2 regions of the Allobosea sp. LjRoot90 genome follow, and region 1 is predicted to be linked to the other one. Evidence: riboswitches for the same ligand, from Rfam matches in the RefSeq annotation. Region 1 holds a riboswitch; the other holds the start of a gene.
The links. Region 1 has a riboswitch for glycine ahead of gcvT (glycine cleavage system aminomethyltransferase GcvT). Riboswitches for the same ligand answer to the same signal wherever they lie in the genome.

Region 1 (15,228 bases):
GACCGTGCCGGTATCGCCTTCGATGCGGATGTATTCGTGGTCCTTGGTGTAGCGGGTCTCGGCCATGGGTTTCCTCCGGCGAAAAGGGGTGAAGCTCAGCGCTTGTAGCGGTTGGGGACGAAGGGCATGGCGGCGACGGTCGCCGCCAGCGGCTTGCCGCGCACGATCAGATCGAGCTTCGTGCCGGGAGCGGCATGCTCCCTGGCGACGTAGCCCATGGCGCAGGGGCCGTTCAGTGTCGGGCCGAAGCCGCCCGAAGTGACCTTGCCGACGATGGTGCCGTCGGCGAGCGCGATCTCGGCGCCTTCGCGCGCCGGAGCCCGGCCTTCGGGCACGAGGCCGATGCGGATGCGGGCCGGCTTCTCCGCGAACTCGCGCTGAATGCGCTGCGCTCCGGGAAAGCCGCCCTCCTCGCGCCGGCGCTTCTGGATCGACCAGTTGAGCGCCGCCTCGACCGGTGAGGTCGTGGTGTCGATGTCATGGCCGTAAAGGCACAAGCCGGCTTCGAGCCGCAGCGAATCGCGGGCACCGAGGCCGATCGGCTTGACGCGAGCGTCGAGCAGGAGCGCATCCCAGATCTCGCCGATGCGGTCCGCCGCAGCGGAGATCTCGTAGCCGTCCTCGCCGGTATAGCCGGAGCGGCTGACATTGGCCTTGACCCCGCCGAGCTTCAGCGTGCGCAGGGTCATGAAACCCATTTCGGCAGCTTCGGGATTGAGCGCCGCCAGCGCCTCTTCCGCCTTCGGTCCCTGCAGTGCGATCAGGCCGCGATGCTCGGCCTTGACCAGCTTCACATTGGCCGGCAGCCGTGCCTCGATATGAGCGTAGTCGGCGATCTTGCAGGCGGCGTTGACGATGAGCAGCAGCGCACCGTCCTCGTCTGGATCGGCCGAGCGCGTCACCATCAGATCGTCGAGAATGCCGCCGTCCTCGTTCAGCAGCTGCGAATAGCGCTGCTTGCCGGGCGGCAAGTTGACGATATCGGCCGGAATCAACGCCTCGAGCGCACGGGCCGTGGTCTCATGATCGGGGCCGACGAGGAAGGCCTGGCCCATATGCGAGACGTCGAACAGGCCGGCGCTCTCGCGGGTCCAGTTGTGCTCGGCCATGATGCCGGCAGGGTACTGCACCGGCATGTCGTAGCCGGCGAACGGCACCATACGCGCACCCGCCGCGACATGGCGGGCATGGAACGGTGTCTTGAGCAACGGCTCGGTGCTTGCAGTCTCGGCTTCGGCAGCCATGGCATCCCTTCCAGAGTCGAGCGCGAGCCCCGGACGGATTCGTCCGGAGCGCGCCCCCTCTGTCTCGGGACCTGAGAGATTTCCCCGCCAGGCTTAAAGCCTAGGGCGAGTTACCCCCGTCGGTGGGCGAGCCTCAAAGGCCCGCCACTTTCCAGAGCGCCAACTCCCACGCGGTCCGTTTGCCTGAGCGTTTCCGGGGCGGTTGCGCCTTCGGCGCCGACGCCGGACAAGTCCGGCTCCGGTCTCTCCCGCGGGGATGATGCGGCTGAGCCAGCAATAGACGAGCGAGGGGCCGAGTCAATCGGCTCCCTGCCTCAGTTCACGGCAGCGTGCCGCTTATCGGCGCCGGCGCCGCGTCGGTTCGGCACCACCGGTGTTCAACCCGACGATGATCTCGACCTCGCCGGAGCCCGGTGGGACGACAATGTTGCCCTCGACATGCGAGAAGTCCGCGCCAGTCTGGCCGGAGGGGATCGCCCCGCCGACACGGGAGCTGCGGCGCGCAATGACCTGGTTGTTGCGCATCACCTGGGTGATCAATGTCGCGCCATAGCTGCCGGCGCTGCCGGCCGGGCCAATCAGGATACGCCCCTCGACGCCGACCTTGAGGGTGAAGCCGCCATCCTTGTTCGCCTGGGTACACTCGCGCGCGGTGGTGGTGATCGAGACCTGGCTGCGCAGACTGCCGCTGTCCGGTCCCGACTGGGCCCGGATCGCCGCTCCGCCATCGGCGATGATCACCGAGGGGCAGATGAAATAGACCTCATCGTCCGTCGGCAGCTGATTGGGCTGCGGCGGCGTGGTCGACTGGAACATCAGGATATTGCCGAGCTTCTGCGTGGTGCTGGGCTCGCCCGTGCTCGACGAACCGGAGGAACCGCAGCCGGCGAGCGCGAGGGCCAGGCCGGCGGGCAGAATGAACCGGCCGAAGCGGCCAGCAAAGCGATCAATCACGGCAAAGCCTCCACGCCGGGGCCGAATCCGTTGAGCGAAACCGGAATACCGACCCCTTCCTCCGGTGTCTGAAACACGATGAATGTGGCGCTCTTACCAGTCTTGAGCTGACCGAGCAGGGTATCGTCCATCACGACCTCGGCGACACAACCGGTCGTCAGGCAGCGCACGAAGCCGGCGCGACCGATATCCTTGTCGTCGATCTTGAGACCGAGGCCGGAAGGCAGCAGCACGCCGAGCGGGGCGACCACGCGCAGCAGACGGCTCTTCTGGTCAGCCGTCTTCAGCACGATCACCAGCAAGGTAAGGTTCGGCCGATCCTCGGCCGCGACATTCTGCACGAGCGCGCATTGCTCAGCCTTGGCGCCGGGCGGGGTCTCGCAGCGCATCTGCCAATCGCCATGAGTGGAGCGCACCGCACCCTGCGCATGGGCCGGCGCAGCCGAAAGCCAGCCGCAGCCCAGGACGGCGAGCGCCGCGGCCACGGGACCGATCAATAAGCGCATCGCTGTCCTCCTCTCCTTGCGGGCGCTGGGAATGCAAGCAGACCCACGCCGAACGGCACCCCCGCCATGCGAGAATGCGTTCCGACCATGCGTCCCGATTCCTGTCAAGGCGAAGCATCATAAGCGCCCGCGTGGCGGACTCGACACTGGCGACGTCGACCGGCAGGCCGGCGCCCATGCGCATGTCGCGTACTTATGCCGCACGGACTGGGTCACGGCCTGTCATTGTCCCACTGGCGCAAGCGTGATCTTTGATTTATCGCAATGCCGAACAACCGGGGTGGCCAGACGTGGCCGTCCCGGCGCGCCTGCCTTGAAGCTGACCGAGGCAGATCGCGCGGCATCAAAGGAGCTATGTCGGACCGATGCGATTTGTGACCACTCCTCTCAAGAACGCGCTGGCTGCCTTCGCTGCAGCTCTGGTAGCGTTTTCGCCGGCCGTCGCATCGGCCCAGAACGGCATGCCGCAGCCTTGGGAGCTGAATCTCCAGCCGGCCAATTCCGAAGTGATGACGTTCATTCACTGGTTCCATGACTGGGTGAACGTACTCATCTTCATCATCACGCTCTTTGTGCTGGGCCTGCTGGTCTATGTCGCCTGGCGCTTCAACGAGAAGGCGAACCCGGTTCCCTCGAAGACGACGCACCACGCGCTGCTCGAAGTGGCCTGGACGATCATTCCGGTGCTGATCCTGGTCGTGATCGCCATCCCCTCCTTCCGCCTGCTCAAGCTGCAGCTGGAGATTCCGCAAGCCGACATGACCGTGAAGGTCACCGGCAAGCAGTGGTACTGGTCCTACGAGTACCCGCAGGACGGCGGCAGCTTCGGCTTCGATTCGCTGATGCTCGACGAGAAGCAGCGCGCCGAGGCGATCCAGACCAAGAAGATCGCCGAATCCGAGGCGCCGCGCCTGCTCGCCGTCGACAACGAGGCGGTCGTTCCGGTCGGCAAGATCGTGCGCGTGCAGGTCACCGGCGCCGATGTCATCCACAAGTTCGCGCTGCCGGCCTTCGGCCTGAAGATCGACGCCATCCCCGGCCGACTGAACGAAACCTGGTTCAAGGCCGATCGCGAAGGCATCTTCTACGGCCAGTGCTCGTTCATCTGCGGCCAGAACCATGCCTACATGCCGATCGCCATCCGCGTCGTCAGCCAGGAGCGCTACACAGCCTGGCTCGCGGAAGCGAAGCAGAAATTCGCCAATGCCGCCGACGCCACCAGCAAGGTCGCCGAAGCGGCCCGCTGAACCCGACACTCTTGAAAGAACTCACGCGAACCGTATTCGCAGGAGGAGACGAATTTCATGGCTACCGCGGCTCCCCACGCCCACGGGCATGACGACGCCCACGCCCACGAGCACCACACCCCCACGGGTTGGCGCCGCTGGCTGCTCTCGACCAACCACAAGGACATCGGCACGCTCTATCTGATCTTCTCGATCATCGCGGGCCTGATCGGCGGCTTCCTGTCGATCATGATGCGGATCGAATTGCAGCAGCCGGGCCTGCAGATCTTCGCCAACGGCCAGAGCTACAACGTCTTCGTCACCGGCCACGGTCTGATCATGATCTTCTTCATGGTCATGCCGGCCTTGATCGGCGGCTTCGGCAACTGGTTCGTGCCGCTGATGATCGGCGCGCCGGACATGGCCTTCCCGCGCATGAACAACATTTCGTTCTGGCTCACCGTCGCCGGGCTCATCCTGCTGCTGATCTCGATGTTCGTCGAAGGCGCCCCGGGGGCGAAGGGCGTCGGCACCGGGTGGACGATCTATCCGCCGTTCTCGTCGACAGGCCACCCCGGCCCGTCGGTCGATTTCGGCATCCTGGCGCTGCACCTTGCCGGCGCAGCCTCGATCCTGGGCGCGATCAACTTCATCACCACGATCCTGAACATGCGCGCGCCCGGCATGACCATGCACAAGATGCCGCTGTTCGCCTGGGGCGTGCTGGTCACCGCTTTCCTGCTGCTGCTGGCGCTGCCGGTTCTCGCCGGCGCGATCACCATGCTGCTGACCGACCGCAATTTCGGCACGACCTTCTATGATCCGTCCGGCGGCGGCGACCCGGTGCTTTACCAGCACCTGTTCTGGTTCTTCGGCCACCCCGAAGTCTACATCATGATCCTGCCGGCCTTCGGCATCATCAGCCACATCATCTCGACCTTCTCGAAGAAGCCGATCTTCGGCTATCTCGGCATGGCCTACGCCATGGTTGCGATCGGCGTCGTCGGCTTCATCGTCTGGGCCCACCACATGTATACGGTCGGCCTGTCGCTCAACACGCAGCGCTACTTCGTCTTCGCGACGATGGTGATCGCGGTGCCGACAGGCGTGAAGATCTTCTCGTGGATCGCGACGATGTGGGGCGGGTCCCTGCGCTTCACCGCGCCGATGCTCTGGGCGATCGGCTTCATCTTCCTGTTCACCGTCGGCGGCGTCACCGGCGTCGTGCTGGCCAATGCCGGTCTCGACCGCTCGCTGCATGCGACCTACTACGTGGTGGCGCATTTCCACTACGTGCTGTCGCTCGGCGCCGTGTTCGGCATCTTTGCCGGCTTCTACTACTGGTTCCCGAAGATGAGCGGCTACATCATCCCGGACTGGGTTGGCCGCCTGCACTTCTGGGTCGCGTTCATCGGTGCGAACCTGCTGTTCTTCCCGCAGCACTTCCTCGGGCTCTCGGGCATGCCGCGGCACTATGTCGACTATCCCGACGCCTTCGCCGGCTGGCATTTCTGGTCGTCGATCGGTTCCTACATCTTCGCCGCCGGCCTCCTGATCTGGCTCTACGGCATCGTCGTCGCCTTCACGAAGAAGGAGATCGCCGGCAACAATCCGTGGGGCGAAGGCGCGACCACGCTGGAGTGGACCCTGCCCTCGCCGCCGCCCTTCCACCAGTTCGAGACGCTGCCGCGCATCACCGGCTCGGATCACTGAACCAACTGGCGGCGGGCCTCATGGCCCGCCGCCGCCCCTCCCCCGAGCGCCTGGTTCGAGGCGCTCCGGAGACGGGCGGATCCCGTAAACGATGCCCTCGGGCATCACGAATGTTGAAGCGAACGAATTTCGATGTCTGCTGCCTTCGATCAGATCACCCAGGCTGACGACGGAGTCTCGCTGAGTTCCACCGGCGAGGCGCGCGACTTCTTTGCGCTGCTCAAGCCGCGCGTGATGTTCCTCGTGATCGTGACGGCGCTCGGCGGCATGGTCGCGGCGCCGGGTGCGGTCAATCCGGTGATCGGCTTTGCCGCCCTGCTGGCGATCTCGGTCGGCGCTGGCGCCTCGGGCTGCCTCAACATGTGGTGGGATGCCGACATCGACGCGGTGATGACCCGCACGGCCAACCGGCCGATTCCCGCCGGCCGTATCCTGCCGTCCGAGGCGCTCGCCTTCGGGCTGACCCTCTCGATCGGCTCCGTGCTGGTGCTCGGCCTCGTCGCCAATCTGCTCTCGGCGGCGATGCTGGCCTTCACGATCTTCTTCTATGTCGTCGTCTACTCGATGTGGCTGAAGCGGGCGACGCCGCAGAACATCGTCATCGGCGGCGCCGCCGGCGCCTTCCCGCCGATGATCGGCGAAGCCGTGGTCACCGGCGATTTCGGCATGACCTCGATCGTGCTGTTCGCGATCATCTTCCTGTGGACGCCGCCGCATTTCTGGGCGCTGGCCCTGGTGAAGTCCGATGACTATGCCCGCGCCGGCATCCCGATGCTGCCGAACGTCGCCGGCCCCGCTGCCACGCGTCGCCAGATCGTCGCCTATACGCTGGTGTTGGCCCCGGTCGCAGTGCTGCCGGCGCTGATGGGCTTCGGCGGGCTGATCTATCTCATCGTCTCGGTCGTGACCGGGCTCGCCATGATCGGCCTGTCGCTGCGGGTGCTGCGGATCACGCAGGGCGAAGCGGCCAACAAGGCGGCCTATGCCCTGTTCGGCTTCTCGATCCTCTATCTCTTCCTGCTCTTTGCCGTGCTGCTGGCCGAGAACGGCCTCGGCCTGATGTGGGCCCTGCCCAAGGTGCTGGGATGAGCCAAGCCCCGCAGGACAAGAAGCAACCGCCGGCGCCATTCTCGCCAGAGGACATGGCGCGGCGCAATCGCCGCTCGATCGCGCTCGCGCTCGTGCTCGGCGGGCTCGTGCTGTTCTTCTTCATCGTGACGCTGGCCAAGACCGGGCCGGCGATCCTCAACCGGCCGCTGTGACGCGATGACGGCCGCCTCCCGAAACCGCCGCACCGTCCTTGCCTGCAGCGCCGCCGTGCTGACCATGACCGGGCTCTCCTTCGCCGCGGTGCCGCTCTACAACCTGTTCTGCAAGGTCACCGGCTTTGCCGGCACGCCGATGGTGGGCACGGCCGCCACTGGCAAGACCAGCGAGCGGATCGTCTCGGTCGCCTTCGACGCCAATGTCGCGCCCGCGCTGGGCTGGCGCTTCGAGGCGGAGAGGACGGAGATCAAGGCGCAGGTCGGCGTGACGCAGACGGTGTTCTACAAGATCACCAACACGTCCTCGCGGCCGATGACCGGGATCGCGACCTATAATGTCCAGCCCAACCAGTCGGGCGCCTATTTCGTCAAGATCCAGTGCTTCTGCTTCACCGAGACGACGCTGCAGCCCGGTGAGACCATGGAAGCGCCCGTGGTGTTCTACATCGATCCCGAGATCGAGCTGAACCGCGAGCTCGCCAGTCTGAAATCGATCACCCTGTCCTACACCTATTTCCCGTCGAAGAACGGGCAGCCGGTGGCGGAAAGCAAGGGTGACGGCAACCAACCGAAACTATAAAGCTGCGCTGACGCGCTGCGCTTCTATCGGACGTGGAGAGTTGAACACGATGGCCGGGGCCCATACCAAGAACCACGACTACCACCTCGTCGATCCGAGCCCGTGGCCGATCGTCGGCGCCGCCAGCGCGACCACGATGGCGATCGGCGCGGTGATGTGGATGAAGTCGATGCCGGTCGCCGGGATGAATATCGGCCCGCTCGTCTTCGGCGTCGGCCTGCTCGGCGTGCTCTACACCATGCTCGCCTGGTGGATGGACGTGATCCGCGAAGCCGAGCGCGAGGGCCATCACACCCGCGTGGTGCAGCTGCACCACCGCTATGGCATGATGATGTTCATCGCCTCGGAGGTGATGTTCTTCGTCGCCTGGTTCTGGGCCTATTTCGACGCCAGCCTGTTCACCGGTGAGCACATCCAGTACGCCCGCGCCGAGTTCACCGGCGGGCATTGGCCGCCGAAGGGCATCGAGACCTTCGACCCCTGGCACCTGCCGCTGCTCAACACCCTGATCCTGCTGACCTCCGGCACGACCGTGACCTGGGCGCACTACGCCTTGATCCAAGGCGACCGGAAGGGCCTGAAGCAGGCCCTGTGGCTGACCGTAATCCTCGGCATCCTGTTCACGGCCTGCCAAGCTTACGAGTACGCGCACGCCGCTTTCGCCTTCAAGGGCAACATCTACGGCGCGACCTTCTTCATGGCGACCGGCTTCCACGGCTTCCACGTCATCATCGGCACGATCTTCCTGGCGATCTGCCTGTGGCGCGTCTATCTCGGCCACTTCAAGCCGGACCAGCATCTCGGCTTCGAGTTCGCCGCCTGGTACTGGCACTTCGTCGACGTGGTCTGGCTGTTCCTGTTCGCCTCGATCTATGTCTGGGGCTCCGGCGTGCCGGCGGCGCACTAGGCCCCAGGCCGGAAGCGGCCGCGAACCTGAATAAGGGGCGGCCGCAAGGCCGCCCTTTCCGTTTACAGGAGGCAGCGATGGTACAGCCGCAGATCACCCCGCCTTCACCCTTCTCGACAGGCCTCACCGGCCGCTGCCCGCGCTGCGGCGAAGGCAAGCTGTTCGACGGCTATCTCAAGCTGAAACCGCGCTGCGCCGCCTGCGGCCTCGATTTCGCCTTTGCCGACTCAGCCGACGGGCCGGCCGTGTTCATCATGCTGATCGCCGGCTTCTTCGTGCTCGGCCTCGCGCTCTATGTCGAGATCACCTACACCCCGCCGATCTGGCTGCACCTTCTGCTCTGGCTGCCGCTGGCGCTCGTCACCTGCCTCGGATTGCTGCGGCCGATGAAAGGGCTCGCAGTCGCCCTGCAATACGCCAACAAGGCCGAAGAAGGCAGGTTGAAGAAGTGAGCGAACAGATTGCTCCCGCGGGCCAGCCGAAGCTGCTGCTGCCGACCATGCTGACGATCGTCGGTGTCGGCGTCCTCCTTTGGCTCGGCGCCTGGCAGTGGCAGCGCATGGACGAGAAGCGCGCCTTCATCACGCGGCTGGAGACGCAAGCCGCAGGCTCCACCGCCGCGCTGCCGCCAGCGAGTGACTGGCCGCGGCTCGACCTCGCAGCGGTCGATCTCACAAGGGCTGTCGCCAAGGGCAGCTATCTCGACGGAATCGCCGGCGTGCGCACCACGATCGCTGCTGGCCCGCCGGGCTCGCGCCAGCTTTCCGGCTTCGGCCGCTGGGTCTTCCAGGGCTTCCGGCTGGAAGACGGCGCGACGATTCTCGTCAACCGCGGCTTCGTGCCGGAAAGCCGCTTTGCGACGGTCACCCCGGCAACCGGCGCTGCGACCATCACCGGCTATCTGCGCGCGCCGGAAACCCGCAACAGCTTCACGCCGGCCGATCTGCCGCAGCAGCGCGAGTTCTACACACGCGATCCCGCCGGTATCGCCGCAGCGCTCGGCCTGTCCGCAGCCGCCCCGTTCTATCTCGAAGCGGAACGCCAGGGCGACGGGCTGACGCCGCCGGCCGGCGTCGACGTCAAGGAACTGATCGCCCGCATCCCGGACAACCATCTGCAATATGCGCTGACCTGGTGGGGGCTGGCACTGACGCTGATCGGGGTGTTCGGGGCCTATGCCTGGCAGGCGCGGAAGCCGACGCAGAGCGGCTAATCAGCCTTTGCTTTTGCCCTCCCCCGCCAACGGGCCTATAGGATCAGCACGACATCAGAGACCATCATCGTGCTGCATATTTCGACCCGTGGCGAAGCGCCGTCGCTCTCCTTCGCTGACGCGCTGCTCGCCGGACTCGCCCGTGACGGCGGCCTCTATCTGCCGCAGACTTTGCCGCGCTTCAGTGCGCCCGAAATCGCGGGCTTCGCCGGCAAACCCTATGCTGAAGTCGCGGAGCGCGTCGTCGGTGCGCTTGCCGATGGCGACGTCGCGGCCGATGCGCTCAAGACGATGATCGGCGAGGCCTATGCCAGCTTCCGTCATCCGGCCGTCTGCCCGCTCGTCCAGCTCGGCGATAACCTGTTTTCGCTCGAGCTCTTCCATGGCCCGACACTCGCCTTCAAGGACGTGGCGATGCAGCTGCTCGGGCGGCTGATGGACCATGTGCTGGCGCAGCGCGGCGAGCGCGCCACCATCGTCGGCGCGACCTCGGGCGACACCGGCAGCGCCGCGATCGACGCCTTCAAGGGTTTGGAACGGGTCGACGTCTTCATCCTCTATCCGGAAGGCCGCGTCTCCGACGTGCAGCGCCGACAGATGACTACGGTCGAAGCCGGCAACGTCCACGCCATCGCGATCGAAGGCACCTTCGACGATTGCCAGAATCTGGTGAAGGCGCTGTTCAACCATCACGCCTTCCGCGACGAGATCCGGCTCTCCGGCGTCAACTCGATCAACTGGGCGCGGATCGCGGCGCAGGTCGTCTACTATTTCACAGCGGCGAGCGCACTCGGCTCGCCTCACCGCCCGGTCTCTTTTTCGGTGCCGAGCGGCAATTTCGGCGACATCCTCGCCGGCTGGATCGCCAAGCAGATGGGCTTGCCGGTCGGCCGGCTGATGATCGCCACCAACAGCAACGACATCCTGGCGCGCACGCTCCAGACCGGCGTCTACGAGATGCGCGGCGTCGCGGCGACGACCTCGCCCTCGATGGACATCCAGATTTCCTCGAATTTCGAGCGACTGCTGTTCGAGGCGCATGGCCGCGACGGCGCTGCCGTGCGCCGGCTGATGCAATCGCTGGCGCAATCGGGCCGCTTCGAGATCGCGCCCGAGCCGCTCGCCCGCATCCGCGCCGATTTCGACGCGGTCTCGCAGGACGAGGCCTCGATCGCCAACGAGATCGGCACGACCTGGCGCGAGGCCGGCTATCTGCTCGACCCGCACAGCGCCATCGGCGTCGCCGCCGCGCGCAAGCTGCTGCAGGCCGACCCGGCGACGCCGGTGGTCGCGCTCGGCACCGCCCACCCCGCCAAGTTCCCGGCGGCAGTGGCGGCGGCGAGCGGCGTCATGCCCGCTCTTCCTGAGCATCTGTCCGACCTGATGGAGCGCAAGGAGCGGTTCAGCGTGCTGCCGAACGACCAAAGCAAGCTCGAGCGCTTCGTCGCCGAGCGCGCCCGCGCCGTGCGGAGCGCCGCAGCATGAAGGTGATCAAGACGTTGAAGGCGAAGACCGACAAGCCGAAGACTGTGAAACAGGGCGAGGCAGCCGGCCATGACCCGGCCGTCAGCCTGACGACGCTGCCGTCCGGCCTGCGCATCGTCTCAGAGCGCATGGCCCATGCCTCGACCGTCTCGCTCGGCATCTGGATCGGCGCCGGCGCGCGCGATGAGCTGCCGCATGAACACGGCCTCGCCCATCTGCTCGAGCATATGGCGTTCAAGGGCACGGCCCGGCGCTCGGCTCTCCAGATCGCCGAGGAGATCGAGAGCGTCGGCGGCGACCTCAATGCCGCAACGTCAGTCGAATACACCTGCTACACCGCCCGCGTGCTCGGCCAGGACCTGCCGCTGGCGGTCGACATCCTCGCCGACATCCTGACCGCGCCCGCCCTCAGCGAGGAGGAGCTGGCGCGTGAGAAGGGCGTGATCCTGCAGGAGATCGGCGCCGTCCAGGATACGCCGGACGATCTCGTCTATGACCGCTTCCTGCAGGCCGCCTTCCCGGAGCAGCCGCTCGGCCGGCCGATCCTCGGCACGGCGGAAACTGTGCAGAGCTTCACGCCCGACGCGATCCGCGCCTATCTCGGCCGGCACTACCATGCCGGCAACATGGTGCTGGCGGCGGCCGGCGCCGTCGACCATGACGAACTCGTCGCGCTGGCTGAAGCCTCGCTAGCCGCCCTGCCGCCGAAGCCTGCCGCGGCACCCAGCCCGCGCGCGCAGGCCAGCTATCACGGCGGCGAAGCTCGCATCGACGGCGACGAGGAACAGGTCCATATCGTCCTCGGCTTCCCCGGCAAGCCGTTCACCAACGGCGCGCATTATCCGCTGCAGATCTTCTCGGCCGTGCTCGGCGGGGGGCTGTCCTCGCGCCTGTTCCAGGAGGTGCGCGAGCGCCGTGGCCTGGCCTATGCGATCGACGCCTTCCACTGGCCCTTCTCCGATTGCGGCGTCTTCGGCATCAGCGCCGGCACCGCGCCGGAGGATGTCGGCGAGCTGGTCGAAGTCGCGCTCGACTGCCTGAGCCAAGCGGCCCGCGACGTCAGCGAGGTCGAGGTCGCCCGGGCCCGGGCCCAGATGAAGGTCGGGCTTCTCGCTTCGCTCGAAAGCCCCGGCGGCAAGCTCGAACAGATGGCGCGGCAGGTGCTCGTCTTCGGCCGGGCGATCCCACGCGAGGAATTGGCGCGCCGGCTCGATGCGGTCAGCCTCGCCGATGTGCGTGCCGCCGGTCAGGCCCTGCTCGACGGCGTGGTCACCGTCGCGGCCGTCGGCCCTCTCGACAATCTTGCCCCAGTGGCCACTTTGCGGGCCATGCTGGCGCGGGCTGCCTGACGACGATGGCGCTCTTCCGCTTCGCCACCGACCCACCGGCGCGGCCGCTGATCAGGACGCAGAACCTGATCATGCGCGCCCCGCTCGCCGGCGATTATTCGGCCTGGGCGAGCCTGCGGATGCAGAGCCGCGACTTCCTGACCCCGTGGGAGCCGGTCTGGAGCGAGGACGACCTGACCCGCACCTCCTTTCGCCTGCGCGTCAAGCGTGCCGCCCGCGAGATCGCGTCCGACGAAGCCTATTCGCTGTTCATTCTCGATTCTCATTCGGAAACCCTGCTGGGCGGGCTGACGATCGGCCTGGTCCGGCGCGGCGTCGCGCAGGCCTGCACGCTCGGCTACTGGATGGGCCAGCGCCATGCCGGCAAGGGCCATATGACCGAGGCAGTGCGCGGCGCGCTCGACTTCGCCTTTTCCGAGCTGGCTTTGCACCGGGTCGAAGCGGCCTGCCTGCCGAACAACGAGCCGTCGCGCCGGCTTCTGGAGCGTGTCGGCTTCACACGCGAAGGCGAGGCCCGCGGCTATCTCAGGATCAACGGGGTCTGGGCCGACCACCTGCTCTATGGCCTGCTCTCCTCGGAGCCGCGCCTCCCGTCCGCAACTGGCCGCAAGTTGTGAACAGGCCGGCATTGCCTTGCCCTCGCCACGCCGCGCCGATACCACTGACCGTCACGCCTGAAGAGTTCCCCGCAGAGTCCACCTTGTCATCGCCATATCGCTTTTTCCGGTCCGGCATCGCCGTTTGCGGCCTTCTCATGCTGGTGCTGCTGGCGCTGCTGCGCCCGGCGCTGGCGGTCGAGGCCCAGCGCGTGCCGCTCGACGTACCGGTGCTCGACCTGACCGATGTCGTCGAGCGCAACAAATCCGACGGCGACGTCATCCAGATCTCGACTGCGCCTGGCGCCGACGGCATCGTCCGGCGCATCGCCGTCAGGGCGCGCGAATCCGGGGCGCGGCCGGACTGGATCGTCTTCGCGCTGACCAATGATTCCGACGAGCAGATCGACCGCCTGCTGGTCGCCCCGTTCCACCGCCTGATCGGTTCGGGCGTCGTCTGGCCCGATCTGGGCGACCGCCGGATCGAAGCGATCACCGCGAGCCAGGGCCTCAGACCCGAGCGCGAAGAGGCACCCGACGCCGACATCTTCCAGATCACGCTCGATCCCGGCACCACCGTCACCTTCGTGGCGGAGCTGAAATCGCCGAACCTGCCGCAGCTCTATCTGTTCGAGCCGGAAGCCTATCGCCAGAAAACCAACGGGCTGACGCTCTACAAGGGCATCATCATCGGCATCGCCGGACTGCTCGCGCTGTTCCTGACCATCATCTTCGTGGTCAAGGGCGCGGTGATCTTCCCGGCCGCGGCAGCGTTGGCCTGGGCGGTGCTGGCCTATGCGGGGCTCGATTTCGGCTTCTTCCAGCGCATCTTCCCACTGACCCCCGCGATCGAGCGAATCTATCGCGCCGGCGCCGAGGTGGTTCTGGCCGCGACGCTGCTCGTCTTCCTCTTCGCCTATCTCAACCTGTCGCGCTGGCATGTGCGCTACAGCCACATCACCATCGTCTGGATTCTCGGCCTCGCCGGATTGGTCGGGCTTGCGGTCTTTGACGCGCCGATGGCGTCGGGCATCGCCCGCATCTCGATCGCGGCCGTCGCCGCCATCGGCTTCGTGCTGATCCTGCACCTCGCCACCCATGGCTATGAGCGGGCGGTGATGTTGATCCCGACCTGGTTCCTGCTGCTGGTCTGGGTCACGGCGGCCGGCTTCACTGTGGTCGGCCACGTCACCCGCGATCTCGTGCCGCCGGCGCTGATCGGCGGCCTGATCCTGATCGTGCTGCTGATCGGCTTCACCGTGGTGCAGCACGCCTTCGCCGGCGGCACGCTGGGTCAGGGGCTGGTCTCCGACACCGAGCGGCAGGCTCTTGCGCTCGCAGGCTCCGGCGATCTCGTCTTCGACTGGGACGTCTCCGCCGACAAGATCTTCGTCTCACCGCAGACCGAGATATTGCTCGGCCTGTCCAAGGGTGCGCTCGAGGGCTCGGCCGCACGCTGGCTCGAACACATGCACGTCGCCGATCGCGACCGCTACCGGGTCTCGCTCGATGCGGTGATCGAGCAGCGCCGCGGCAAGCTGAATCTCGATTTCCGCCTGCGCGCCGCGAGCGGCGCCTATCACTGGTTCAGCCTGAAGGCCCGGCCGGTCGTCGGCTCGGATGGCGAGGTCATCCGCGTTATCGGCACGCTCTCGGATGTGACCGAGCAGCGCACGGCGCAGGAGCGCATGCTGCACGACGCCGTGCACGACAACCTGACCGGTCTGCCCAACCGCGAACTGTTCCAGGACCGGCTTACCGCGGTCTTCGGCTTCAGCCGCGCCGACGACGCCATCCGCCCGACCGTGATCGTGATCGACATCGACCGCTTCAAGCAGGTCAATGAATCAGTCGGCTTCTCGGCCGGCGATTCGATCCTGCTGACGCTGGCGCGCCGCCTCGGCCGCCTGCTCAGGACGCAGGACACGCTGGCACGGATCGGCGGCGACATCTTCGCGATGATCCTGGTCTCGGAGAACGATCCGGAGCGCGTACTGGCGCTCGCCGAACTGATCCGCCGCGCCGTCTCGACGCCAATCACCTTCGCCGAGCGCGAGATCGTGCTGACTCCGTCGATCGGGCTCGCGCTCTTCGACGGAACGCCGACGGCCCGCAAGGACGACGCGCTCAAGAACGCCGAGCTCGCCATGGCGCATGCCAAGAACCAGGGCGGCAACCTGGTCGAGGTCT
Region 2 (15,228 bases), 670 kb from region 1:
GGCGATGTCTGCGAGGTCGAGGTCGAGGGCATCGGCCTGCTCGTCAATCCGATCGTGCAGGAAGAGACCAGGCGGGCCGCGGCCTGACCTCGGCACCTGGCGGAGAAAGAACCGTGAGCAAGAGCCGCAACGACATCGATGTCCTGATCGCCGGCGCCGGCCCGGTCGGCCTCGCGGCTGCGATCGAGCTCGGCCAGCGCGGCGTCCGCTGCCTCGTGGTCGAGCGTAACGACCGCGTCGGCTATTCGCCGCGCGCCAAGACGACCAATGTCCGCACCCGCGAGCACCTGCGGCGCTGGGGGATCGCCGACAAGCTGCGCGAGGCATCGCCGATCCCGCCGGACTATCCCTCCAACGTCGTTTTCGCGACGCGGATGAACGGTTCCGAGCTCGCCCGATTCACCAACGCGCTGAACGGCAGCCGCGCCCGCAACGACCTCTATTCGGAAGAGGCGCAATGGGTGCCGCAATATGTGCTGGAGGAGGTGCTGCGCCAGCACGCTTCCTCGCTGCCGGGCGTCACCGTCGCCTTCAATACCGAATTGGCCTCCTTCGCCGATGATGGCCGCGGCGTCGTCTCGCAATTGAAGGATGTCGCGAGCGGCGCGGTGCGGCAGGTGGCGAGTGCCTATCTGATCGGCGCCGATGGTGCCCGCAGCGCGGTGCGCCAGGCCATCGGCGCGAAGATGCAAGGCGAGGGCGCCTTCTCGAAGAACTACAACATCATCTTCCGCGCCCCCGCGCTGGCAACCAGCCATGCCCATGGTCCGGCGATCATGTACTGGATGGTCAATGAGGAGGTGCCGTCGCTGCTCGGGCCGATGGACAGCGAGGGCCTCTGGTTCTTCATGGCGACCAAGCTGCCCAACGACGTCGACCCGGCGAGCGTCGATCCGGTCGAGTTGATCCGCGCCGGCACCGGGCTCGCCGATCTCGAGATCGAGATCGTCGGCCTCGACCCCTGGGTGGCGCATCGGCTGGTCGCCGACCGCTACGAGAAGGGCCGCGTCTTCCTCGCCGGCGACGCCTGCCATCTGCACCCGCCCTTCGGCGGCTTCGGCATGAACATGGGGATCGGCGACGCCGTCGACCTCGGCTGGAAGCTGGCCGCGGTGCTGCAGGGCTGGGGTGGGCCGGAATTGCTCGCGAGCTACGCGGCCGAGCGGCGCAAGGTACATGAGCGCACGATCGCCGAGGCGGTGATCAACTATGGCGCCGTTGGCAACCAGCTCGTCCGTCCGGGGCTCGAGCAGCCCGGTCCGCTCGGCGACGCAACGCGGCGCGAGGTCGGCGAGATCATCGAAGCGACCAAGCTGCGCGAGTTCCGCACGCTCGGCATCGTGCTCGGCTCGCGCTATGAGGATTCGCCGATCATCGTGCCTGATGGCAGCGAGCCACCGGTCGAGCACTTCATGCTCTATCTGCCCTCGGCCCATCCCGGCTGCCTCGCGCCGCATCTCTGGCTCGCCGATGGCTCGTCGCTTTACGACCATTTCGGGCAGGGCTTCACCTTGCTCGCGACCTCCGGCGATGGCACGGACGCCGCGCCGCTGACAGCGGCTGCCGATCTTCTCGGCCTGCCGCTGAAGCTCCTGCTGCCGGGCGACCAGCGCCTGCCGGCGCGCTATGGCGCGCGCTTCGCGCTGATCCGGCCGGACCAGCATGTCGCTTGGCGCGGCGACGAGTTGCCCGCCGATGCCGAGGCCTTGCTGGCCCAGGTGACGGGCGGAACGACGACAGGAGCCGCGGCGCAGGTTCCAGCCACGGCAGCTTGATAACCAGAACAACAAACCGGGGAGGAAGACATGAAACGGGGAGTCATCGGTGCCTTGATCGGCGCAGCGCTCGCGCTCACGAGCTTCGGGGCCGCGGCACAAACGATCGAGCTCAAGGTCTCGCACTACCTGCCGCCCAACCACCAGATGCACAAGAACCTGGAGGCCTGGGGCGAGGAATTGTCGAAGCGCTCCAATGGCCGGCTCAAGCTCGCCATCTTCCCAGCGGCGCAGATGGGACCTATGCCGCGGCAATACGACCTCGCCCGCACCGGCGTCGCCGACATCGCCTTCTTCCTGCACGGCGCGCTTCCCGGTCGCTTCCCGCTGACCGAGATCTCGCATCTGCCCTATGCCTTCAACCGCGGCGAGGGCGCGACCGCCAAGGCGCTCTCGACGGCCGAGGCCTCGGGCATCCTGACCGAGCTCTCCGGCAAGCTTGCCGCCGAGCACGAAGGCACCAAGCCGCTCTACTTCATCGCGACGCCGACGCTGAGCCTGTTCTTCAACCGGCCGGCGGTGAGGAGCCCCGCCGGCATGCGCGGCCTGCGCATGCGCCATAACGGCCCGATCGCCTCGGCGATCCTCGAAGCCTGGGGCGCGACGCCGGCTGCCGTGCCGCCGGCGGAACTCTCCGACTCGCTCGCCAAGGGTACGATCGCCGGCATGTTCTTCAACTACGAGGCGGCGAAGTCCTTCCAGATGGCCGAGAGCGTCAAGTCGGTGACGCAGCTCGATGCCGCCGCCGGCACCTTCGCCTTGGTGATGAACGCCGAGAAGTACAAATCCCTGCCCGACGACCTGCGCAAGCTGATCGACGAGACGACCGGCCCGGCCGCCGCCCGCAAGGTTGGCGCGATTTACGACCAGGCCGAGGACGACGGGCGAAAGTACCTGCAGGCGGCAAATGTCGAGATACTCGAGCTGACGGGGCCGGAACGCGCTGCCTTCGAGGAGTTGGCCAAGCCGATCACCGCCAGCTTCATCGCCAGGGCCGAGGCCAAGGGCGCCAAGGCGAAGCAGTTCTATGACGAGCTGCGTGCTGCTGTCAGCGGTGCGAAATGAGAGGCGGCAAGCATCGCCGCTTCGACCCGGCGCGGCTGCTCACTGCCTCCGGCGCGCTGGCGCTAGCGGTGATGCTGCTGTGGACGATGGTCGATATCGGCGCCCGGCTCGCCTTCAACAAGCCGCTGCACGGCACGCTCGACCTGGTCGAGGTCACGCTCGTGCTCGTCGCCTTCCTCGCCCTGCCGGAGTGCTTTCGCCGCGACGAGCAGATCAAGGTCGATCTCTTCGACACCATGGTTCGCCCACGGACGCTGGCGCTGATGCGGCTCGCCGGCGAAATCGCGACGCTTGCCTTCCTCACCTTGCTGGCTGTGACCCTGATCCAGCCGCTCGCCGACGCCTATCGCTTCGGCGACCAGAAGCCTGACCTGCCGGTGCCGGTCTTCCTGTTGCTGCTCGCGATCGAGCTCGCGCTGGTCGTCTCGGTCTTCGTCGTGCTCGGCCGCGCGATCGGGCAAGTGCGCGCCTTTCCGCGCGCTAACGACGCTGTCGCCCCGCCTCCTTCGGCCCTGCACGGCAACAATGGGGCGGCGTCATGAGCGCGACCTCCATCGGCCTGATCGGCATGGCGACGCTCGTCGGCATGATCATGGCGCGTATTCCGGTCGCCGTCGCGCTCGGCCTGGTCGGCTTCGTCGGCTATGCCGCCATCGACGGCTTCGCCAAGGCGCGGCTCGTCTTCGGGGCGGTACCGCTCGAGCTCTCCTCCGCCTATGCGCTCTCGGTGCTGCCGCTGTTCACGCTGATGGGCGCGCTGGCGACCATGGCCGGCCTGTCCGGCGACCTGTTCCGCGCCAGCAATGCCGTCTTTGCCGGCATGCGCGGTTCGCTCGCCATGGCGGCCGTCGGGGCCTCGGCCGCCTTCGGCGCGGTCTGCGGCTCCTCGCTGGCGACCGCCGCGACGATGAGCCGGATCTCGATCCCGGAAATGCTGAAGGCCGGCTATTCGCCGGCGCTGGCGGCCGGCGTGGTCGCGGCCGGCGGCACGCTTGGCATCCTGATTCCGCCCTCACTGATCCTGATGATCTACGGCATCATCGCCCAGCTCTCGATCATCAAGCTCTTCGCCGCGGCGCTGATCCCCGGGCTCGTCCTGACCGGGCTCTATCTGCTGACGGTCTGGATCTGGGTGCGCCTGTGGCCGCAGGCGGCGCCGAAACTGCCGAGCCAGAGCAAGGTGCAGGCGCTGCGGCTCGTCCTGAACGTCTGGGACGTCGCGGCGCTCTTCCTCGTCACCTTCGGCGGCATCTATCTCGGCTGGTTCAGCCCGACGGAAGCCGCCGCCGTCGGGGCGTTCGGAGCCTTGCTCCTTGGCTTGCTGCGCAAGGGCTTCGCACGCGGCGACATCGCCACCGCGTTCACCGAGACGACGCGGATCACCGCCAACCTCGTGCTCATCGTGCTGGGATCGACGATCTTCGCGTATTTCGTCGTGCAGACCGGAATGGCGCAATCGGTTGTCAGGTCGATCGCCGCGATCGGCCTGTCACCGCTGGCGGTGATGCTCCTGCTGATTGCCTTCTACGTCTTCCTCGGCTGCTTCCTCGAGGGCATCGGCATGGTGCTGGTGACGGTACCAGTGCTGCTGCCGCTGGTGCTATCGACGGGATACGATCCGATCTGGTTTGGCGTGCTGCTGGTCATCGTCGTCGAGATCGGGCTGATCCACCCGCCGGTCGGGATGAACCTCTTCGTGATCCGCACGCAGGCGCCAGAGATCAGCCTCGGAGCGATGTATCGCGGTGTGCTGCCCTTCCTAGTCGCGCCATTCGTGCTGATCGCCATGCTGCTGGCCTGGCCGGATCTGGCACTTTGGTTACCCCGGTCGATGTCGCTCAATTAGCACGCCGATTCCCGGCCACGGCCCAGAGGTCTGATTCCGACGAGCGGCAGGATGGGCGCCGGCCAGATCACGCTTGACAGAAACGGTAGACAAACTAGCACTCGTGGCAGCGGGAGAGATCGGTCCGACGTCAAAATCGGGCCGGCGCCGACGGAGCAACCGCCCCGGAAACTCTCAGGCAAAACGTACCGCTACCGATGATTCGACTCTGAAAAGCAGAACCGCAGTTCTGCGCCGATGGTGCAAGTCGACAGCCCAGCTGATTGGGCGCGACGAAGCTCTCAGGCCAATGACAGAGGGGGTGCTGACGACCCGCATTGCGGGCAGGAGCACCTATGAGCACATCCGACATCTCGCGCGTCGCCGTGATCGGCGCGGGCATTACCGGCATCACCACCGCCTACAACCTGACCCGGCGCGGTTGCGAGGTCACGGTCTTCGACCGCCAGCCCTATGCCGCGATGGAAACATCCTTCGCCAATGGCGGCCAGCTCTCGGCCTCGAATGCCGAGGTCTGGAACAGCTGGGCCACGGTGCTGAAGGGCATCAAGTGGATGTTCACGCCGGGAGCGCCGCTTCTCGTCAATCCCAAGCCGTCCTGGCACAAGCTGTCCTGGATGGCGGAGTTCGTCGCCTCGATCCCGAGATATGAGGAGAACACGCTCACCACCGCAAGGCTCGCGATCGAAGCCCGGGCGCATCTCATGCAGATGGCGCGGGATGAAGGCATCGCGTTCGACTGCGAGGAGCGCGGCATCCTGCACTTCTACCACAGCAAGGCCGAGTTCGACGCCGCGGCCCGCGTCTCGGCGCTGCTCGCCAGGGGAGGGCTCGAGCGCCGGGCCGTTACGCCGGAGGAGATCCGGGCGATCGAGCCTTCCTTGAAGGGCGAGTTCTACGGCGGTTTCTACACGCCGTCGGACTTCACCGGCGACATCCACAAATTCACCAATGGGCTCGCTCGCGCCTGCGAGCGCCGGGGCGTGAGGATGTGCCTGTCGAGCGAGGTTCTCTCGATTGAGCACAGCGCCGGCGACGCCGTCGAGGTGAGCTGGAGACCGACGGAGGAAGCGGGCGAGGCCGGCACACAGATCGACCGGTTCGATCGCATCGTGGTCTGCGGCGGCGTCGCATCCCGTCGGCTCGCCGCCGATCTCGGTGATCGCGTCAACGTCTACCCGGTGAAGGGCTATTCGATCACGGTCGATCTCCCGGAAACCTCAGACCAGCGGGCCGCACCCTGGACGAGCCTGTTGGATGACCGCGCCAAGATCGTCACCAGCCGGCTGGGCGCGACCCGTTTTCGCGTCGCGGGCACGGCCGAATTCAACGGCTACAACAAGGACATCCGGGCCAGCCGGATCGAGCCGCTCGTGCAGTGGTGCCGCACGCACTTTCCCGGGATGAGCACACGCCAGGTCACGCCCTGGGCCGGCCTGAGGCCGATGATGCCCGACATGCTGCCGAGGGTCATGCGCGGACGGAATCCGCGCGTGTTCTACAACACCGGGCATGGCCATCTCGGCTGGACCTTGTCGGCCGCGACGGCCGATGCTGTGGCGGCGCTGGTGACCGCGCGGCCGAACGCCGGCTGACCGAGAAGCCTCTCGGGCGGGGTGGGCGCTGCTGCGTGCAGAGCCCACCCGATCGCCATGGCAGCTTCAGCTTGCGACAGCTGGAGAAGAGCGAGTTCAGGACGGCGAGTGCTACTTCAGTACGCGGCTCACATTCGATGATATCACCTTTGCCGGAAGCGGCTTCGCGCCGATACCGTTCAAGCTCTGCAGCTGCTTTCGTTGATCGGTGACATGAACTCTGCCGTACGACACGATAACGGGATCGCTGTCGCTCCTGGTGACGCCGCCGGGCCGATCGTCGTTCTGAGCGAGGCTCTCAGCTTCTGGGGCGGCGTCGATCCCGCCACGGGAGTGGTCATTGACGTGCACCACCCCTCGCATGGCGTCTCGCTCGCTGGCGCGGTCGTGATGATGCCGGGCAGCCGAGGCTCCTGCTCCGGCTCGGGCGTGCTGCTGGAACTCGCGCTTTCGGGCAGGAGCCCTGCGGCCCTGATCTTCGCCGGTCCGGAGGACACGCTGACGCTTGGGGCGATCGTCGCCTGGGAGATGTTCGGGCGCCACACCCCTGTCATTCGTCTTTCGGAAGCGGCCTTTGCCGCTCTGTCGGCAGCGACGGACGCGACGATCGCGCCGGACGGGTTATGGGCGGATGGCGGGCGTGTGCGGATCTCTCTCTCCGCGACGGCCCATGACGACTTGCAGCTATCCCCTGCCGACCATCGCATGCTCGACGGGGCTGAAGGGGTCGCTGCCCAGCAGGCGATGCGCATCATCTGCGCCATGGCTTGTCAGCAGGGAGCGAGCGACCTGATCGACGTGACACGGGCCCATGTCGACGGCTGCATCTATGCCGGCCCGGCCAATCTGATCTTCGCCGAGAAGATGGAGGAGCTGGGAGCGCGCGCTCGCGTCTCAACGACGATGAACGCCATCTCGGTCGATCATGCGAACTGGCGGCGCCAGGGCGTGGCACGCGATTTCGGCGAGCCCGCGACGCGTCTCGCCGACGCCTATGTGCGCATGGGATGCCAGGCAAGCTTCACCTGCGCGCCTTATTCCCTGCCTGATCCGCCGGGTTTCGGAGAGGCGATCGGCTGGTCGGAATCGAATGCGGTGATCTTCGCCAATTCCGTGCTCGGAGCCCGCACGGCGAAGCACCCGGACTTTCTGGATTTCTGCATCGCCGTCACCGGCCGAGCACCGCGCGCCGGAGCTTTTCTCGACGAGGGCCGGCGGGCGCGCCGCGTGATCCAGGTCGACCTGCCGGACGGCGCGGATGCCTCGGCCTGGCCCCTGATCGGCTATCTCGCCGGCCTCGCCTCGCCTGACCGGATTCCGCTGATCAAAGGTCTCGCGAAGACGCAGCCGACACGAGACGATCTCAAGGCGCTCTGTGCCGCTTTCGGGACGACCTCCGCCGCGGCTATGCTGCATATCGAGGGCATCACGCCGGAAGCCGAAAGCCTCGATGGCAGCCCTGAAGACGAAGTCCCCGTGACCCGCGAAGACCTTGCCGCCGGCTGGCGCAAGCTGAACAGCGGCCCCTCGGATGTCGATCTCGTCGCAATCGGCAGCCCTCATGCCTCCCTCGACGAATGCCGGGCTGTCGCGCAACGGCTCGATGGCCGCCCGCTCGCCAAGACCGTCTCCGTCATCATCACAGCCGGGAGAGAGGTCGTGGCTGCGGCAGAAGCCGATGGAACGATGACGAGGTTGCGGGAAAGCGGCGTCGCCATCATTCCCGACCTCTGCTGGTGCTCGATCACGCGCCCGGTTTTTCCGGAGCAGGCCAAGGTGGTCCTGACCACCTCCGGCAAATACGCCCATTACGGGCCGGGCCTCTCTGGCTGCACGGTGAGGCTCGGGTCGCTCGACGACTGCATCGAGGCTGCTCTCACGGGCGCCGCGGCCGCTCGTTTGCCGGACTGGCTCGTCGGGGCTGTCGCGATCTCCGCGTGAGAGCGCCGCCCACCCGGGGGTCGGCACGAAAATGCTTGGCAGGAGAAGTCTTTTTGTCTTGGACCGGATAGGCGCCGCGCGGTCTAGTTCTGGGAGAGGCGCGTCTGCCAGTACCACCGGAGAACTCGTGATGCCACTGATCCGCATCGAGCCCGTCGAGGATCACGCGACCGGTCGCTTCGCGATCGAGATCTATTATCCGGCTGACGCAGAACGCCCGCTGGTCACCACGGCCCCGCGCTACAAGAGCGCTGCTGCGGCCGAGCAGGACACGATTGCGATCCTCGCCTCGAACGCCAACAATCCCGTCCCGGAGGAGCCGGCCAACCGACGGTAGCGGGTTATCGCGCCCGCTCAGCCAGGCGCAACCTGGTGCTGGAGCGCGATCTCCCTGCCGGTACGCCCCGATTCGAGGATCGCGAGACAGACCTCGAGGGTCGCCATGCCCCATGCGCCGCAGTGCAATGGCGCGATGCCGGACCTGACGGCCGCATAAAGCTCATCGACGACCTCGGCGCGCGGTACGGTCGGTGCCGGCAGCGCCTCCAGCCAACGGCGATCGTCGGCGTAGACCATCACGCCCTCGGCCAATGGACGAAGGTCGGCCAGCTCGCAGCAGACCGTGATCGGCCCGAAATGATTGTGTCCGAGGGCGGCCGTTGGTGCCGCGACGGGGCTCTTCGCCACGCCATAGGTGCGCGTGTTCTTGAGCGCGGCCTCTTCCTCCGGCGTCGAAACCTCAGCCAATCCGCGCCGCGCCGTGCCGTAACTCTCTGGGTCACGTGGCTGGCCCATCTCGCCGATCCAGCCGAGCTGCTCGTCGCTGTCATAGCGACCATAGCCGCTATAGGTCAGCGTCGCGCTGGCCCCATCCGCGAAAACCAGGAGTGCCTGATAAGCGCCCTCCGTCGGGCGCGCCGGGTCGAACCGGCCGGTCGTGGCCCGCACGGTGGAGACCAGCCCGCCACCGAGCAAGCGAACGATATCGACCTGATGGGCGCCCTGGCTGAACACCACGCCGCCGCCCTGCGCTGTATCGAGCTCTTCCGGCCGGCGCGGCCGGTAGAGGAAATCTGTGTGGTTCGAGGCCGTGATCATCCGGGCACGGCCGAAGCGCCCCGAACGGATCAGCTCGGCGGTGCTGAGGTAGGGCGCGTCGTAGGAATGGCTGTGTCCGACGAGGAGATGCACGCCGCCGGCATCAGCCGCTTCGATCATCGCCTGGCAATCGGCGATGGTCAGCGCCATCGGCTTCTCGACCAGGACATGCTTGCCATGGGCCGCGGCGAGGCGGACATGCGCGACATGGAACTGGTGCGGGGAGGCGATGTAGAGCGCCTCGACCGCGTCGTCGGCGCAGAGCCTCTCGACACTGTCATAGGCGCGCGCCGGCGCACCTGCCCGAGAGAAATCGCTCTCGAACTGCCGGCGCGCCTCCTCGCGCGGGTCGGCCGCCGCGACGAGTCGAACGAGGGGATGATGCGCCAGGGTCGGCAGCATCAGCATGAAGGCGCGTCCCAATCCGACGACGCCCAGACGTAGCGGCTCAGTCATCGCAGGCACCTTAGAGGTCGAGTACGAGTTCGGCGGACTTTGCGCGCGATACGCAGATCATGATGTTGCGGGCGCGCTCGTGCTCGGCCAGCGCCAGATCGCGATGGTCGGGCTCTCCCGAGACGAGCCGCGTCCTGCAGGTGCCGCAGGTGCCGCTTTCGCAGGATGAGGGCAGCACCTTGCCGGCCTCGCGCAGCAGCTCCAGGATCGACTTGTCGGCCGGCACGTTGAGGCGCTCTCCGCTTTTCGCCAGCACGATGGTGAACGGCGTATTGTCTTCCGGCCGGACCCTGGCCGCGCCGAAATCCTCGAAATGCACGGCGGCCGACGACCAGTGCCCGGTCATGTCGCGCACCGCTTCCATCAATCCGCGCGGCCCGCAGCAATAGAGATGGGCGCCTTTCGGCTCCTCCAGGATCGGCCAGAGATCATAGGCCTTGTCCGGGTCGCCGCCGTCATGGTGGATCACCACCTTCCCGCGGAATTCCGGCGTCAGGAACTCGTCCCGGAAGGCCATTATCTCCGGGCTGCGCGTGAAGTAATAGAGCTTGAACGGCTTCGCCCGTGTCGCCAGCAGATGCCTGATCATCGCCCGGATCGGCGTGATGCCGATGCCGCCGGCGATGAAGATATAGCTGGAAGGGCCGGGCTTCAGCGCGAAATCGTTGCGGGGCGCCGTGATCGCGATCTCGTCGCCGACATGGGTCCTGTCGATCAGGCTGATCGAGCCGCCACGGCCGCCGAGCTCCTTCTTGACGGCGATGACGTAGTGATCGGCCTCGTCCGGATCGTTGCAGAGCGAGTATTTTCGCATCTCGCCAGTGGGGACCCTGACGCCGAGATGGGCACCGGGCGTGAACGGCGCCAGCGGCCCTCCATCTGCCAGGCGCAGTTCGAACAGGCAGATGTCTTCTGCCACCATCTGCTTGTCCGCGATCGTGACCCGGATGGTCGCTGCTTCCTCGGTCATGTTCCCCTCCGCGAGCCGCTCTCGACAAGCGTTTCGAACCGGACTAATCTTACACTTAGATATCTAAGTAATTTGCCGCTGGCTAGTCCGCGCCGCATTTTGGGAGGGGTCCGCATGCTCACCCGCGAAGAGAACGAACTGCTCTGCCGCGTCGAAGGCGACACTCCGATGGGCGGGCTGATGCGGCGGCACTGGGTGCCGGCGCTGCTCTCCGAACAGCTCGTCGAGAGCGACGGTGCGCCGGTTCGCGTACGGCTCTTTGGCGAGGATCTTGTCGCCTTCCGTGACACCGACGGGCGCATCGGCGTGCTCGGCGAGTTCTGCCCGCATCGCAAGGCCTCGCTGTTTTTCGGGCGCAATGAGGAATGCGGTTTGCGCTGCCTCTACCATGGCTGGAAGTTCGACGTAGACGGCAAGGTGCTGGAGATGGTCTCCGAGCCGGCCGAAAGCGGCTTCGCCGAGAAGGTCCAGCACAAGGCCTATCCGACTGAAGAAGCCGGCGGCTTCGTCTGGGTCTATATGGGACCGAAGGAGCTGATGCCGGAATTCGAGCCGCCGCCCTGGGCCCCGACGCCGGAGGCCAAGGTCTCGATCGTGAAGATCGATCTGCCGTGCAACTGGGCTCAGATCATGGAAGGGCAGATCGATTCCGCCCATTCCTCCAGCCTGCATTCATCCGACATGAAGCCCGCCCGCGTGACCACGGCGGGCACGACGGCGACGCACTGGACGCGGCCGTCGACGGACAAGAATCCGCGCATCCAGGTTCAGCTGACGAATTACGGCTTCCGCTACGCCGCGATCCGCCGGCCGATCGTCAACGCGCAGACGCATGACTACATCCGCCTGACGGTCTTCGTTGCACCCTTCGCAGCGCTGATCCCGCCGAATGCGTCCTACAACGTCGCCACGGTCATCGTACCCAAGGACGACGTCTCGAGCTATTTCCATTTCATCGCCTGGGGCAATGACGACTGCATCGACCAGGAGAGCTGGCGCAAGTTCTGCGTCGCGCAGGTCGGCATCGATCTCGACAAGACCTACAAGCCGATGCTGCGCCACAAGGCGAACAACTACCTGCAGGACCGCAAGGCGATGAAGCTCGGGGATTTCACCGGCGTGCCGGGGATCCCGAACCAGGACATCATGATGTGGGAATCGATGGGGCCGATCGCGGATCGCACCAGCGAGCGCCTCGGCGCCAGCGACATCGCCATCGTCCAGTTCCGCCGCGTGATGATCGACGCGGCGCGCAAGCACGCCGCCGGCAGCGAGGCCATCGGCCTGATCCAACCGCATATCCCGCAGGCCAAGCTGCGCTCCTACCAGGGCATCGTTCCCAAGAGCGAGGACTGGCGCAAGCTCGGTGCATCGAGCGAGGAGGTCGCGGTGCTCGACGGGATGGAGCAGGACGAGACCGAAGCCGAGATGGCGGCTGCGCGGGGTTGACCCGTCAGGGCGCTGCGCCTCTCGCAACTGCGAAGTAGTTTTTCGGCATCGCCGCCAAAGCGGGAAAGTCTTTGAACGCAGGCTGAGCGTGCGCGAGTGTTCGCGCCGACGTGCACAGCCCGCCGTGAGACCAGCCATGCTCGATAAGCCCGCGCCGACCGGCCGCAGCCTCTATATCGGCGGAAGCTGGCGCCATCCGCTGTCCGGACGCTATGCCGCCACGCTTAACCCCGGCACGAATGAGGCCATTTGCGATGTCGCCGAGGCGTCCGCGGCCGATGTCGATGCTGCGGTCGCCGCGGCGCGGACGGGGTTCAGGATTTGGCGCCAGGTGCCGCCGCTCGAGCGCGGGCGCATCCTGAAGGCGATCGCCGCAGTCGTCCGCGAGAACGCCCGCGAACTCGCCGCGCTCGACGCCGCCAATTGCGGCAATCCGGTGCGTGAGATGATCGGCGACGCCGCCATCGCCGCAGCCCAGCTCGACTTCTTCGGCGGCCTCGTCACCGAGATGAAGGGCGACACCATCCCGATGGGCCCGGATGCGATCAACCTCACGGTACGCCAGCCGCTCGGCGTGGTCGCCCGCATCCTCGCCTTCAACCACCCCTTCATGTTCTGCGCCGGCAAGATGGCGGCGCCGCTGGCGGCTGGCAACGCCGTCATCATCAAGCCGCCGGAGCAGGCTCCGTTGTCGTCGCTCAGATTGGCCGAGCTCATCGGTGGCCTGCTGCCGGAGGGTGTCCTCAGCGTCGTGCCGGGCGGGCGTGAGGCGGGAGCGGCGCTGGCCTCTCATCCCGGTATCGACAAGGTCGCGCTGATCGGCAGCGTCCAGGCCGGCCGCGCCGTGATGAAGGCGGCGAGCGACACGATCAAGCCGGTGCTGCTGGAGCTCGGCGGCAAGAACGCGCTGATCGCTTTCGCCGACGCCGATCCGGAGCGGGTCGCCGCCGCGGTCGTCGGCGGCATGAACTTCACCTGGTGCGGCCAGTCCTGCGGCTCGACCAGCCGAGCGTTCATCCACCGCGACATCTATGAAGCGGTTCTCGCCCGGCTGCCGGAAAAACTGTCCGGCTTCGTGCCCGGCATTCCCACGGACGAGGCGACGACCATGGGCGCGATCGTCAGCGGAGCCCAACATGCCCGCATCCTCGATTTCATCGCATCGGCAAAGGCCGAGGGCGCTAGGCTGATCTGCGGCGGCCGCGTGCCGGACGATCCTAGGCTCGCCGGGGGGTTCTACATCGACCCGACGATCTTCGCCGACGTGACGCCGCAGATGCGGATCGCGCGCGAGGAGATCTTCGGCCCGGTCCTCTCGGTCATGCCCTGGAGCGACGAGACGCAGATGCTGGAGACGGTCAACAGCGTCGAGTACGGGCTGACCTGCTCGATCTGGACCAATGACCTCGTCAAGGCGCACCGCACCGCGCTGGCGGCGGAGGCAGGTTTTGTCTGGATCAACGAAGTCGCGAAGCATTTCCTGGGCACGCCCTTCGGGGGCTGGAAGCAGTCGGGCATCGGCCGCGAGGAGTGCCTCGGCGAACTCATCGCCTTCACCCAGGAAAAGAACATCCATGTCAGCCTGAAATTGCCGGGCTGACGCTTCAGGGACGGGCGGGATCGCTGCCCCAGGCAGCTGGTCGCAGCTCCTGCACAAGAACTAGTCCGGGGAAACGCCATGAACGACCTGACGCTGTCCGGCATCGATGTGCCCGTTGCCTCAAGCGACAATGGCATCTGGGGAAGCGATGTCGTCGCGCAGATGCTGCGCGCGCTCGACATCCCCTATCTCGCGCTGAACCCCGGTTCCAGCTTCCGGGGTCTGCATGACAGCCTCGTCAATCATCTCGGCAACCAGCAGCCGCAGATGCTGCTGTGTCTGCATGAGGAGCATGCCGTCGCCGTCGCCCATGGCTACGCCAAGGTGACGGGCAAGCCGATGGGCGTGATCCTGCACAGCAATGTCGGCCTGATGCACGGCGTGATGGCAATCTACAACGCCTGGTGCGATCGCGTGCCGATGCTGATCCTGGGCGCGACCGGCCCGGTCGATGCCGCCGAGCGCAGGCCCTGGATCGACTGGCTGCACACCGCCAAGGACCAGGGCGCCCTGATCCGGCCTTACGTGAAATGGGACGACCAGCCCGTCTCGGTCGCGGCGACGGTCGATGCGCTGATCCGCGCGGCCAACCTGACGCGCAGTGCGCCGCAGGCCCCGACCTATGTCTGCCTCGACGTCTCGATGCAGGAGAAGCGGCTCGATGAGATGCCGCCTCTCCCTGACCCGAAACGCTTCGCGGTGGCTTCGCCGAGTGTTCCCGCAGCCGCCGAGATCAGCCGGGCGGCCGCCCTGCTGCGGGAGGCGAAGGCGCCGCTCATCCTGTTCGGCCGGATGTCGCGCGCAGAGGGCGACTGGGGCCGCCGCGTCGCGCTGGCCGAGCATCTCGGCGCTTCCGTCCTGACCGACATCAAGACCGCGGCCGTCTTCCCGACGGACCATGCTCTGCACGCAGCCAAGCCGTCCTTCTTCCTCGATGCGCAGGCGGTCGACGCCATCCGGGCCGCCGACGTCATCCTCGCCTTCGACTGGGTCGATCTCGGCGGCACCCTGCGTCAAGCCGATAGCCCTCTGTCCGCCCGCGTGATCAGCGTCTCGCTGGACCACCATCTGCATAATGGCTGGAGCATGGACCATCAGGCGCTTGCGCCGGCCGATCTTCATCTCGCAGCCGATCCCGATGCGGCCATGCACCTGATCGCCGACGCATTGGGAGTCGGCCCCGGCACGGCCCCGGCCGTCCGCCCGACCTTGCCGGCGCTGGCCTTCGATGGCGAGCGCCCGCTGGACGTCGTTTCGCTCGCCGCAGCCATGGGCGAGGCGCTGCGGGACGAGGTCATCAGCCTGGTTCGCCTGCCGCTCGGCTGGGCCACCGAGGCCTGGCATTTCCGGCATCCGCTCGACTATCTCGGGATCGACGGCGGCGCCGGCATCGGCTCGGGGCCGGGCATGCTGATCGGCGCGGCCCTGGCGCT

Region 2: another riboswitch for glycine. It lies ahead of ACSQ3M_RS11080 (D-amino acid dehydrogenase); the one in region 1 lies ahead of gcvT (glycine cleavage system aminomethyltransferase GcvT).

What each region holds. Positions count from the first base shown of each region.
Region 1 is NZ_CAXUTF020000002.1:211,274-226,501, forward strand. Features, by position in the region: gene gcvH (glycine cleavage system protein GcvH) at 1-66, opposite strand, end outside; gene gcvT (glycine cleavage system aminomethyltransferase GcvT) at 96-1,244, opposite strand; glycine riboswitch at 1,406-1,505, opposite strand; gene ACSQ3M_RS07795 (hypothetical protein) at 1,581-2,198, opposite strand; gene ACSQ3M_RS07800 (invasion associated locus B family protein) at 2,195-2,704, opposite strand; gene coxB (cytochrome c oxidase subunit II) at 3,070-3,951, shown strand; gene ctaD (cytochrome c oxidase subunit I) at 4,009-5,643, shown strand; gene ACSQ3M_RS07815 (heme o synthase) at 5,776-6,732, shown strand; gene ACSQ3M_RS07820 (hypothetical protein) at 6,729-6,905, shown strand; gene ACSQ3M_RS07825 (cytochrome c oxidase assembly protein) at 6,910-7,488, shown strand; gene ACSQ3M_RS07830 (cytochrome c oxidase subunit 3) at 7,538-8,395, shown strand; gene ACSQ3M_RS07835 (DUF983 domain-containing protein) at 8,473-8,847, shown strand; gene ACSQ3M_RS07840 (SURF1 family protein) at 8,844-9,608, shown strand; gene thrC (threonine synthase) at 9,678-11,093, shown strand; gene ACSQ3M_RS07850 (M16 family metallopeptidase) at 11,090-12,442, shown strand; gene ACSQ3M_RS07855 (GNAT family N-acetyltransferase) at 12,448-13,059, shown strand; gene ACSQ3M_RS07860 (EAL domain-containing protein) at 13,197-15,228, shown strand, end outside.
Region 2 is NZ_CAXUTF020000002.1:884,518-899,745, reverse strand. Features, by position in the region: gene ACSQ3M_RS11105 (fumarylacetoacetate hydrolase family protein) at 1-87, shown strand, start outside; gene ACSQ3M_RS11100 (FAD-dependent monooxygenase) at 114-1,775, shown strand; gene ACSQ3M_RS11095 (TRAP transporter substrate-binding protein) at 1,806-2,840, shown strand; gene ACSQ3M_RS11090 (TRAP transporter small permease) at 2,837-3,382, shown strand; gene ACSQ3M_RS11085 (TRAP transporter large permease) at 3,379-4,686, shown strand; glycine riboswitch at 4,787-4,887, shown strand; gene ACSQ3M_RS11080 (D-amino acid dehydrogenase) at 5,037-6,281, shown strand; gene lhpI (cis-3-hydroxy-L-proline dehydratase) at 6,495-8,222, shown strand; gene ACSQ3M_RS11070 (hypothetical protein) at 8,353-8,559, shown strand; gene ACSQ3M_RS11065 (Gfo/Idh/MocA family protein) at 8,577-9,776, opposite strand; gene ACSQ3M_RS11060 (PDR/VanB family oxidoreductase) at 9,787-10,746, opposite strand; gene ACSQ3M_RS11055 (Rieske 2Fe-2S domain-containing protein) at 10,861-12,195, shown strand; gene ACSQ3M_RS11050 (aldehyde dehydrogenase family protein) at 12,332-13,795, shown strand; gene ACSQ3M_RS11045 (thiamine pyrophosphate-binding protein) at 13,874-15,228, shown strand, end outside.